2 regions of the Methylophaga nitratireducenticrescens genome follow, and region 2 is predicted to be linked to the other one. Evidence: predicted binding sites of a transcription regulator. Region 2 holds the regulator's gene; the other holds the start of a gene.
The links. Region 2 encodes PhoB, which activates phosphate uptake and scavenging genes when phosphate is short. Its sites were predicted from a motif close to GNNTGTCATAAAACTGTCANAT; they were not measured.
Positions count from the first base shown of each region.

Region 1 (6,127 bases), 680 kb from region 2:
TAATGCCCAACAATTGTGCGACACCGGTTGCCCCCCAGATTAAGAGTTTGGCTCCCCCCAGTAAGGCAATTAATCCAGTCAAAAAAAGGATGATGGATTTTTTCAGTGAGCGTTTTGGCTGCTGATATTCCTGGGTAAATTCAATCTTCAGCGGATCGTCCTGAGCACTTTTAACGGCCAGCCAGGCCATACCACCTAGCGTCAATATAAACCCTGTAAACAGAACCAGGCCATCAATCCGATTCAGTTCCATATCCCACAGTAATAACAGCAGGGAGAGAAACATGATGAAGACCAATACCGGAAATTCTCTTCTCAAGGTAATGGAGTGAACCGCTAGGGGAGCGACCAGAATCGTGACGCCCAGAACCAGTCCAACATTGGTGATATTGGATCCAATGGCATTGCCAATACCCAAGGCAGGAGCACCGTCAAATGCGGCGATTGCTGAAACTATCATTTCTGGGGCAGAGGTACCAAAACCGACAATAGTCAACCCCACAATCAAGGGAGCAACGCCCAGATTCGATGCAATGCCTGCCGCACCATCAATAAATTTATCCGCTCCCCAGATCAATAGGGTAAACCCACTGATAATGGCGCTTATAAATAGAAAAGAAGTCATTTAATAACCGATGATGGAACCTTAAAAATAAAAAGAGCCGGACTAAATCCGGCTCTTTTTATTATAACGGTGGAGATATGTTATGTCGCGATGTATTACTGGTCATCGAACAAATCAAAATCATCATTATCAGGTGGATTACCATCATAAACCAGATATTGACGACGTTGCAGATAGGCATTTCTTACGTATGCATATTCGTCATCGGTGGCTTCATCCAGAACCCGTTCTGACTTGAGCAGGTTGGCACGGGTATCCACCAAACGTGTTCCTGCAAAGGCATTACGTGCACCCGGACCTTCAACATACATCACCGGGTCAGTAAACATATCGCCAACTAAACCAAATGAGTCACGCACAGTGCGGGGACCAAAAAACGGTAATACGATGTAAGCGCCGGGTTCAGCACCCCAGGTTCCCAGTGTCTGACCGAAATCTTCGTTACGTTTCTTATTGCCAGCATGACCGGCAACATCAAAGATACCTGCCACCCCGACGGTGCTATTTAACAGAAAACGACCAGTATCATCGGCTGCCTGACTGAATTTACCTTGCAACAGGCTGTTAATAGCGACCGTAATGTCATTCAGGTTACTGAAGAAATTGCTGACGCCCCAGCTAATCGCATCAGGAACTACTGCATCGTAACCCTTGGCAACAGGCTTTAACACTGCGCGATCAACGGTATCGTTAAATTGATACATTGCACGGTTATAGCTTTCATATGGATCACGTTCATCAGGCGTTTGCACGGTGGCACAACCTGTGAACAGAACCATTAAACCGAGCAGGCTGAGCCTGGAAAAAACTTTTAGATCGAACATTGCGGCATTCCCTGAAACAAATTTACTGAGAATAATCTCACGGCAGTTCCAGGCTAATCAAGTGATCTGTTGTACTAATACCAAGAAAGTTTGATGGTGTTGTCACTTTGCAACATGAAAAAGATCGTTCATCCGCTTTTCTGGCCGAGCATTTGCGCAGTTTTAACCTGAGTTTCTGGATAGTTGTTATACATATAACCGGAAAATACTTCGCTACATTTGTGCCAGCTATTTTCGTGTGCATAAGCAATACAATCGGTTTTTTGCAGATTCAGCGCATTTAACGCTGCTTTTTGTAGATCCCAATCAAGCTCGCCGGTTTCACCTTTAATAATAATATCCTTCGGACCGGTCACAGGATAAGCGGCAACTGGCAATCCGCACGCCATCGCTTCAAGAATCACCAAGCCAAAAGTATCAGTCTTACTTGGAAATACAAAGACATCACCGCCAGCCAGATAGGCCGCGAGTTCTTCAGCAAATTTAGCACCGGTAAACAGCACATCAGAGTAACGTTTTTGCAGCATGTCTAAATCAGGCCCATCGCCAATCACTACTTTACTGCCGGGTAAATCCAAATCCAGAAAGGCTTCAATGTTCTTTTCAACAGCAACCCGGCCCATATTGATAAAAACCGGGCGGGGTAAGTCATAATTTTTGGCATTATTTGTAGTGAATATATCGGTATCGACACCACGTCCCCACACGTACACATCCTGAAAACCATATTGCTGCAAGCGTTGTTGTTGTGAAATGGTGGGCACCAGAGTTCTCACCGCCGGACGATGAAAACGTCGCAGCCAGGCATAGCTCCAACTAAGCGGTACCGGTAAACGCAGACGTAAATATTCGGGAAACTGAGTATGAAATGAAGTCGTAAAGCGAATGTTATTCCGCAGGCACCAACGTCTGGCTGCCATGCCTAAAGGACCTTCAGTAGCAATATGTACGGCGTCTGCTTGCAGATTGTCGAGCATAATTGCCAGTTTTCGATATGGCATCAAGGCCAGCCGAATAGAGGGGTAACTCGGACAGGGAATGGTTTTAAAATCTAGTGGACTGAGCATGATGACTTCATAGCCCATTTCCTGAAGATGCTCGCGGGTTTTCCCCAGAGTTCGCACAACCCCGTTGACCTGAGGCTCCCAGGCATCTGTAACGATAACCAGTTTCATCAAGCGGCTTTGGCAATCAATGTTTGCTGATTAAATACTGCTGCCCATGGAATGATTTCCATCCGGCCATCAGGGTGTTCCACTAAAGCCGTACAACTCTCTACCCAATCGCCGCAATTGTAGTAATCGATGTCTTCAATGCGGGTGATTTCAGCACGGTGAATATGTCCGCAGACAACCCCATCTACCTCTTGTTTAGAGGCCTCATGTGCCACAGCTTCTTCAAAATTACTGATGTACTGCACTGCATTTTTGACTTTATGTTTCAAAAACGCTGCCAGTGACCAGTAAGAGAAGCCCATCTTACGGCGGAAGTAATTCACCCAGCGATTGGCACGCAATAAAAACTCGTAGAGCCGGCTGCCGATTTTGGCCAGCATTGGCGAAATTTTCACTACGCTATCGAATTGATCGCCGTGAATGATTAACAACTTACGTTTATCAGCGGTGGTATGAATGATTTCGTTATGGATCTGCACATTACCGAACACGGCACCATCATAATCACGCAGAATCTCATCATGGTTGCCGGGAACGAAAATGACCTTGGTATTGTGCTTGGCTTTGCCGAGCAGGGTACGGACAACGTTATTGTGTTCCTGAGGCCAGTACATGCGCTTTTTCATTTCCCAGACGTCGATAATATCGCCGACCAGATAAAGATATTCGCATTCCACATTATGTAAAAAGTTAAGGAGGAGCTCGGCACTGCAGCCTCGGAAGCCAAGATGGATATCCGAAATGAACACGGTGCGAACTTTCAGCTTTTGCTTGTGACTTAGTTGTGTTTGCATAAGGCACTCATTCACTTAAAATTCTGAGCAAACCTTATCTATTAGATATTGCAGTGTGATGACTATTTTGTTGCGTTACCATGACAATAACTTCACGCGCTACACTGCGGGCGATACCGAACCTAATCAGGACACTATTATGAGCAATCCATTATTGGAAAACCACCGTCTACCGCCATTTTCCGCAATTAAAGCAAAGCATGTTGAGCCCGCAATTGATCACGCATTAAGCACGGCTCGCAATAAAATTGACACTATTTTGAGCACGCTTTCAGAGCCAACATGGGACACATTGGTACAGCCAATGGAAGATATGGATGCATTGATTGACAGTGTCTGGTCGCCGGTCAGCCATATGAATTCGGTGGTCAACTCAGAAGAGCTGCGTCAGGCCTACAACGCCTGTTTGCCTAAACTCAGCGAGTTTTCGACTGAGTTGGGCCAGAATGAAATGCTGTATCAAGCCTATAAAGCCATTGCTGAAGGCGCTGAATATCAGAAACTGGATACGGCGCAGAAGAAAGTCATTGATAACGCCGTTCGTGATTTTCGTTTGTCAGGTGTTGAGCTGGATCAGCAGCAACGTGATGAATTTAAAAAGCTGTCACAACAAATGACTGAACGCACCGCCAAATTTGAAGAAAATTTACTGGATGCAACTCACGCCTGGCGTAAGTTGATCACAGACGAGTCATTATTATCAGGTTTACCGCCATCCACCATTGAAATGGCTGAGCAAATGGCCAAACGCGAAGGTGAGGAAGGCTGGTTGTTTACCCTTGACTTCCCATCGTATATGCCAGTCATGTCCTACGCCGATAATCGTGAATTGCGAGAGGAAATGTATACCGCGTTTGCCACCAAGGCTTCCGATCAGGGACCGAATGCCGGTAAATGGGATAACACTGAAGTGATGCTGGATATTCTGAACCTGCGTCATCAGTTGGCTAACCTGCTAGGGTTTGCCAATCATGCTGAACGTTCTTTGGCCACCAAAATGGCGCAATCACCGCAACAGGTTCTGGACTTTCTGCAGGATTTAGCCAAGCGCTCCAAACCGATTGCCGAGCAGGAATATGCCGAATTACGCGCCTTTGCCAAATCCACTGCCGATCAGGATCAACTTGAGGCCTGGGATGTCACCTATTTTGCAGAAAAACTGCGTCAGCAACGTTATTCGATCTCACAGGAAGAATTAAAACCGTACTTCCCGGAAAACAAAGTGGTGAATGGCCTGTTTGCCGTAGTCAACCGTTTATACGGTCTGGATATTCGGGAACGCACGGATGTAGATGTCTGGCACAAAGACGTACGCTTCTTTGAAATTGTTGCCGAGAATGGCAACGTACGTGCTCAGTTCTATCTGGATTTATACGCCCGTCAGCACAAACGTGGTGGCGCATGGATGGATGAATGCAAGGCTCGCCGTCGCACTGCCGAAGGCATTGAAATTCCAGTGGCGTTTTTGACCTGTAATTTCTCTGAACCCGTCGGCGATAAACCGGCTTTGTTTACCCATGATGAAGTGACTACCTTATTCCATGAATTCGGTCACGGTCTGCATCATATGCTGACAAAAATTGAATATGCCGGTGTGTCGGGTATTAATGGTGTGGCGTGGGATGCGGTCGAGCTGCCAAGTCAGTTTATGGAAAACTGGTGCTGGGAGCGTGAAGCATTGGATTTAATTTCCGGCCATTATCAAACCGGTGAAAAACTGCCTGATGATTTGTTCGACAAAATGCTGGCGGCTCGTAACTTCCAATCGGCAATGATGATGTTACGTCAGCTGGAATTCTCGTTATTTGACTTCCGGTTGCATCTGGAGTTTAACCCGAATGAGCCGAATCAGGTCGACAAGATTCTGGAACAGGTGCGTAACGAAGTCACCGTGGTGAAGCCTCCCAAATTCAATCGCTTTGCCCACAGCTTTGCCCATATCTTTGCTGGTGGTTATGCCGCAGGTTATTACAGCTATAAATGGGCCGAAGTGCTGTCCGCCGATGCGTTTTCCAAGTTTGAAGAGAAGGGTATCTTTGATCGGCAGACCGGTCTGGAATTTCTTGAAGCCATTCTGGAGCAGGGTGGTTCTCGCGAACCGATGGAGCTGTTTATTGAGTTCCGTGGCCGCGAACCGCAGATTGATGCATTGTTAAGACATACCGGCATTGCTGCATAAAATAAAAAAAGCCCCGATATTTCGGGGCTTAAACGGTCTATGAAAGTTCGGTAGACCCTTCTTTCTTGTTATTTTGATGCTGATGACTTTATGAATTCAGACAGATCTGAACTGTTTCCTGAGCATTTTGAACCATTATGGTTGCTTGTTCTTTTGAAAGTTTGCCCGATTCAATATCTTTAAGCATTTCTGTGTTTAAGTCATGAGTCGTTTGCGCAATATCAGCTCCTTGTGCTACAGGCTTAATTGCTTTTTCACGATAAGTTTCCGGAAACTGGCTCAGTCCCTGTAACTGACAACCAGCCATCTTGGTAACATAGGCACTGGCCTCAGCATCAACGGCACGCGCTGTCATTTCTGGTCTATCAGCACTCAATTTTTGCACAACTAACGGTTTTAATTGCGTGATGTAATTAGTTTTATAGTTTTCTTCATCTTGGTCATTGATTGCCAGGGCTTGCTGCATTGCAAAAACAAAAGGCAATGCCAATAATATTTTTTTCATTTTATTTCTCTCAAAAATTGGAGTC
Region 1 is NC_017857.3:800,263-806,389, forward strand. Features, by position in the region: gene Q7A_RS03780 (calcium/sodium antiporter) at 1-625, opposite strand, end outside; gene Q7A_RS03785 (MlaA family lipoprotein) at 721-1,449, opposite strand; gene Q7A_RS03790 (glycosyltransferase family 4 protein) at 1,578-2,624, opposite strand; gene Q7A_RS03795 (UDP-2,3-diacylglucosamine diphosphatase) at 2,624-3,418, opposite strand; gene prlC (oligopeptidase A) at 3,558-5,597, shown strand; gene Q7A_RS03805 (hypothetical protein) at 5,686-6,102, opposite strand.
Region 1: a site for PhoB is predicted at 3,464-3,485, ahead of Q7A_RS03795 (UDP-2,3-diacylglucosamine diphosphatase). Genes of this name have one in related genera too.

Region 2 (6,127 bases):
CCAGCGGTGGGCTCCAAGGCGCTGACGATGGGTGGCGCCATTATGATTGCAATGATTTTTGAGGCTGCTGGCGCCTTTATTGCTGGCGGTGAAGTGGTGTCAACCATTAAAGGCGGCATCATTGATATCAAGCAATTTGGTATCGATACTGAAACCTTTGTCTGGGCCATGATGGCCGCATTATTAGCGGCTGCTTTATGGCTTAATCTGGCGACCGTCGCCGGAGCGCCAGTATCAACTACTCACTCGATAGTGGGCGGCGTAATGGGCGGTGGTATGGCTGCCGCCGGCTTCGGTATTGTTGACTGGGGCACCATGGGTGCCATTGTCAGTTCCTGGATTATTTCGCCATTGATGGGGGGTATTATTGCAGCCGCTTTTTTATTGGCTATTAAGAAAACCATCATCTTTCGTGACGATAAAATTCAGGCCGCCTTTCGCTGGGTGCCAATTTATGTTTCGGTGATGGCCTGGGCATTTTCCACTTACTTGGTGATTAAAGGACTTAATCAGGTATGGGGACAATTTATTAATTCACTTAATGGCCTACCTCTTGTGGATTTTGCTCCTCAAGCCAAACCCAGTTTTTTTACTGCAGCGGTAATAGGCCTGCTGATTGGTGTTCTGGTTTTCTGGATTGTTAAAAAATCTATCGGCAGCAACCTGCCACAGATGAAAAATGATCGTGCCAGTGTCAACGCCCTGTTCACTATTCCCTTAATCTTTGCGGCTGCCTTATTGAGCTTTGCCCATGGTGCGAATGATGTGGCAAATGCTATCGGTCCTCTGGCCGCAATAAATGACGCCATTATGTCAGGTGGTATCACCGATAAAGCCGGTATTCCGCTTTGGGTCATGGCCGTGGGTGCGTTAGGTATTGCCATTGGTTTGGGTCTGTATGGTCCAAGACTGATTCGTACCGTAGGCGGTGAAATTACCGAGCTGGATCAGATGCGCGCCTATTCAATCGCTATGGCTGCTGCTTTGACCGTCATCATTGCCAGCCAACTCGGCTTGCCGGTCAGTACAACGCATATTGCCATTGGTGGGGTATTCGGGGTGGGCTTCCTGCGTGAATGGCTGGATGAATCCAATAAAATCGAACGCCAGATTGATCGCGAAAAAGCCGAAATCAAAGATGATAAAAAGATGCTTAATGCGTTGCGCGGTGAACTGAAAAAACTGGAGAAAAAGCCCTCCAAAACCGTGGATGAATATCAACGTATAACGGAGCTTTATCGGTTGATTGAAGAGGAAGAGTCCTCGCTGAAAAAAGCCAAAAAAGTTCTCAAAAAAGAAAAGAAAAACCTGTTCGTCAAACGCGATATGGTGAAAAAGATTGTTACAGCGTGGGTGGTCACCGTTCCAGCAGCGGCAACTTTATCAGCCTGCATCTTCTTTATGATTAGAGGCATCATGCTGTAATCAAACCTTCATTAAACTGACATATTATTTTCAGCTTATTTGTCAGGACGATTTGAACATGCTGAATAAACTTAAAGCATTGCCGATTGCGATTCAGCAATATCTGGTGGTGACCTTCAGCTACTGGGCGTTTACCGTTTCCGACGGTGCGTTACGCATGTTGGTGGTATTGTTTTTCCATCAACTGGGCTACAGCCCGCTTGAAGTGGCAATGCTGTTTGTTCTGTATGAATTTTTCGGCATTGTGACAAACCTGGTCGGTGGCTGGCTGGCCGCCAGATTAGGGTTAAACGTCACTATGCATCTGGGCTTGTTATTACAGGTCATTGCATTGACTATGCTGCTGGTGGATCCGCAATGGCTCACCGTGGCTTATGTCATGGTGGCGCAGGCGCTCTCCGGTATTGCCAAAGATCTGAATAAAATGAGTGCCAAATCCAGCATCAAAATGCTGGTGGCGGATAACGCGCAATCTACCTTATTTAAATGGATATCCATCCTTACCGGCTCCAAAAACGCCCTGAAAGGGGTTGGTTTTTTTGTCGGTGCGGCCCTGCTTTCCTGGATCGGTTTTCGTGGCGCCATACTGGCGATGGCGGTTGTACTTCTGCTGGTGTTGATTTTCAGCATCATCATGTTGCAACGCGATCTGGGCAAAGCCAAAAATAAACCAAAATTCAGTGATATCTGGTCAAAAAGTGCGCCGGTAAATCATTTATCGCTGGCACGTTTCTTTCTGTTTGGTTCACGAGATATCTGGTTTGTGGTGGCCTTACCGGTGTTTTTGCATGCTCAGTTACAGTGGCCACCCATTTATGTCGGTGGCCTACTGGCGGCTTGGGTAATTGCTTACGGTATTGTGCAGGCGCTTGCCCCTAAACTGACTGGCTTTTCCAGACAAAACGCCCCTGATGGCTATCATGTCTGGCTATGGTCCTTCCCCCTCTTTGTGTTGCCGTTATTGATTGCCGCCGCGGTGTATTTTGAATGGGCTGTCATACCTGCTTTAACCGTCGGCTTGTTAATTTATGGTGCTATCTTTGCGATCAATTCTGCCATTCATTCCTATCTGATCGTGTCATATGCTGATGCGGCCGGGGTGTCATTGGATGTCGGTTTTTATTACATGGCCAATGCCGCTGGAAGATTGTTTGGTACATTATTATCTGGCTGGGTTTATCAGGTTGCCGGGTTAGCAGCTTGTCTGGTCATTTCTGCCTTAATGATTCTGGTCGCCAGTTTTATTTCAAAAATGTTACCGCGTAAAGCCCAGACTGTATAAAGCTTTCAGCGTTGTTATCAAATTGTCATATTTAGCCGTTAAGCTTTACTCTTAGTAAAATAGTTCAGGAAAAAATCGGATATGAGCATATCGGTATTACTGGTTGAAGATGACGCCGCCATTCGTGACATGATTAATTTCAGTCTGCGTCAGGCAGGATTTACCTGCGAAGCGGTCAAGGATGGCGAAACCGGTCTGGATTGGTTGAAAAATCAACAACCAGACATGATTTTGCTGGACTGGATGTTACCCGGAATTGATGGCATCGAGTTTATCCGCCGTCTGCGTGCCAATGAGTTTTTAGCCTCCATTCCCGTAATCATGCTCACCGCCAAAGGCGAAAGTGAAGATATGGTTAAAGGGCTGAGTGTCGGCGCTGATGACTATATTAATAAACCGTTTTCCCCACCTGAATTAATAGCGCGAATTAAAGCGGTTTTACGTCGTTGTCGTCCGATGGAAGATGATGATGCCCAGAAACTGCAGATGGGTGAATTGGTCATGGACACCAAAAGCCACCGGGTCTCGGTGAATGGTGAACGCATTGAATTGGGACCGACCGAATTCCGCTTACTACACTTCTTTATGAAAAACCCCGAACGTGCCTATAACCGTTCCCAGCTGCTGGATTTTGTCTGGGGTGACACTGTCTATATAGAGGAGCGCACAGTGGATGTGCATATTCGTCGTCTGCGTAAGGCGCTGGAACACAGCGGTCATGACAACCTGGTACAAACCGTTCGCGGTGTCGGCTACCGCTTTTCTGCTGAATAGCAGGATTTTCTGATGCAATGGGATTATTGGCGTTTACTGACGGTACTCAGTCTGGCCGGTTTTGTTGGATTGGTTGTCGGCCATATGATGGCTTTCCTGTTTGTCGCTGCGCTTATTTACATTTTTTGGATGCAGAGCAAATGGAACCAGTTGCAAGCCTGGCTGGATAAGCCGAAGAAAAATAGCTCTCCGCAAGCCGAGGGGGTTATTGATGATGTGTGCCGGCAGATCGAACAGATGCGCGCACAAAACAGCAGCCGTAAAAAAAAGCTCACCGGTTATTTAAAACGTTTCCAATCGGCAACGGCTGCTTTGCCCGATGCGGTGGTCGTCATGGGCGAATTTGGGCAGGTCAGCTGGGCCAATACCTCAGCTATGACCTTGTTAGGAATCAATTGGCCTCATGACAACGGCGTCAGGGTCAACAATCTGGTTCGTGACCCGGCATTCCAGAAACTTCTTGAGCTGGAGAATAATGCCGAGGATGTCATCATCGCCGCTTCACCGATGAATGATCGTATCCAGCTTGAATTCAAAGTGGTGCGGTACGCCAGTAAAGATCGGTTATTGATCGCCAGAGATATTACCCAGACCCAGAAGTTGCAGCGTATGCGGCGGGATTTCGTAGCCAATGTGTCGCATGAATTGCGTACACCGTTGACGGTTTTGCGGGGGTATCTGGAAACCTTGACCACGGAAAGTGATCAGGAACTCTGGCAACAGGCTTTACCGATCATGCAGCAACAAAGCCAGCGAATGCATCTGATGATCAAGGATCTGCTGGCATTATCCCAACTTGAAACCGGTGAAAAGCCGTTGCAACACCGTCCAACGGATATCTGTAAATTGCTGCATAGTGTGGTGGAAGATGCCAAACGACTGGAACATTTTCATCAACATCAGATCAGCCTGCACTGCCTGAGCGAAAAATGGCTGATGGCAGATGCTGATGAACTACGCAGTGCAATCTCCAACCTGGTCTTTAATGCCGTCAAATATACTCCGGCAGAAACCTTGATCGATGTCAGATGGCATATTGAGGGCATTTTTGCCGTCATTGAGGTGAAAGATACCGGTGAAGGTATCGCCCAACATCATCTGGATCGCCTGACAGAACGTTTTTATCGTGTTGATAGTGGTCGTGCCAGGGAAACCGGTGGAACAGGACTGGGGCTGGCTATTGTCAAGCATGTGTTGCAACGACACAAAGCAGAATTGGTGATTCAAAGTGCTATCGGTGAAGGATCAAGTTTTAAATGCTGTTTTCCCGTCAAAAGCGTGATGGATAAAATCGACATTTAGCCTTGCTGAATACGGTTTGCGGCCATGTCACAGTATTGTCATATTACTTTCATATCCTTGTCACAGTTAATCGCGATACTGCTCGGGTGCTCAACGCGGTAAGCGTTGGAACTTATTTTTAACCCAAGGAGTTAATGACTCATGTTCAAGAAAAATTTTGCTATATATGGTGCCGCTTTGGCAATGACCTTTTCCTCTGCCACGTTTGCAGACGTTGATCCAAACCTGTCAGTTTATGAAAAAACCAGCGGTGTATCAGGCAGCTTATCTAGCGTCGGTTCAGACACTCTGGCGAACTTGATGACCTTGTGGGCTGAAGAGTTCAAACGCGAATATCCTAATGTCAGCATCCAGATTCAAGCAGCGGGTTCTTCAACTGCGCCGCCTGCATTAACTGAAGGTACATCGAATGTTGGTCCGATGAGCCGTGAAATGAAAGACAGCGAAATCAAAGAATTTGAAAACAAATACGGTTACAAACCAACCGCTATTCCAGTTGCAATTGATGCTCTGGCGGTTTATGTCCACAAAGATAACCCAATCAAAGGTATGACCATTCCTCAAGTAGATGCTGCTTTCTCTGCAACTCGTAAGTGTGGCTATTCAGAAGATATCACTGACTGGTCACAATTAGGTGTTGAAGGTCTGGGGTCAATCCAGTTATACGGTCGTAACTCAGTATCGGGTACTTATGGTTACTTTAAAGATAATGCTTTGTGTAAAGGTGACTATAAAAACAGTGTAAATGAGCAACCAGGTTCAGCTTCAGTTGTTCAGGGTGTGACTAAATCAACCAACGGTCTGGGTTATTCTGGTATCGGTTACAAAACATCTGGCGTTAAACTGGTTCCTTTAGCGAAAGAAGCCGGTCAACCATTTATTGAAGCCAATGGTGAAAATGCTGCTGATGGTTCATATCCAATGTCACGCTTTTTGTGGGTTTATGTGAACAAAGCACCTAATAAACCAATGTCTCCAATTGACCGTGAATTCATGAAAATGATTCTGTCTAAAGTGGGTCAGGAAGTTGTTGTTAAAGATGGTTATGTACCACTGCCAGCTAAAACTGCAGCAAAATATATGGAAATGCTGAAGTAATATTGCGAATTAAAATCACCCCGCACATTGCAAGATGTGCGGGGTTTTTTTATCTAATAGCGTTAATCAATTTGCCTGCAGATTGATTAGCAGTATTAAAATTAAGCAATCACCCTATTGCGTGCGTATTTCTTAAACGGAAACCAAATCAGATTATGGCTGAGCAAACTATTGAAAATAGCGTTATAGCTGCTGCTAATTCAAAAACGGCCCGTCGTCGGCGAAATTGGCGCGAGTTTAAAGATA
Region 2 is NC_017857.3:119,728-125,854, reverse strand. Features, by position in the region: gene Q7A_RS00570 (inorganic phosphate transporter) at 1-1,425, shown strand, start outside; gene arsJ (organoarsenical effux MFS transporter ArsJ) at 1,484-2,707, shown strand; gene phoB (phosphate regulon transcriptional regulator PhoB) at 2,789-3,481, shown strand; gene phoR (phosphate regulon sensor histidine kinase PhoR) at 3,494-4,783, shown strand; gene Q7A_RS00550 (PstS family phosphate ABC transporter substrate-binding protein) at 4,925-5,881, shown strand; gene Q7A_RS00545 (ABC transporter permease subunit) at 6,037-6,127, shown strand, end outside.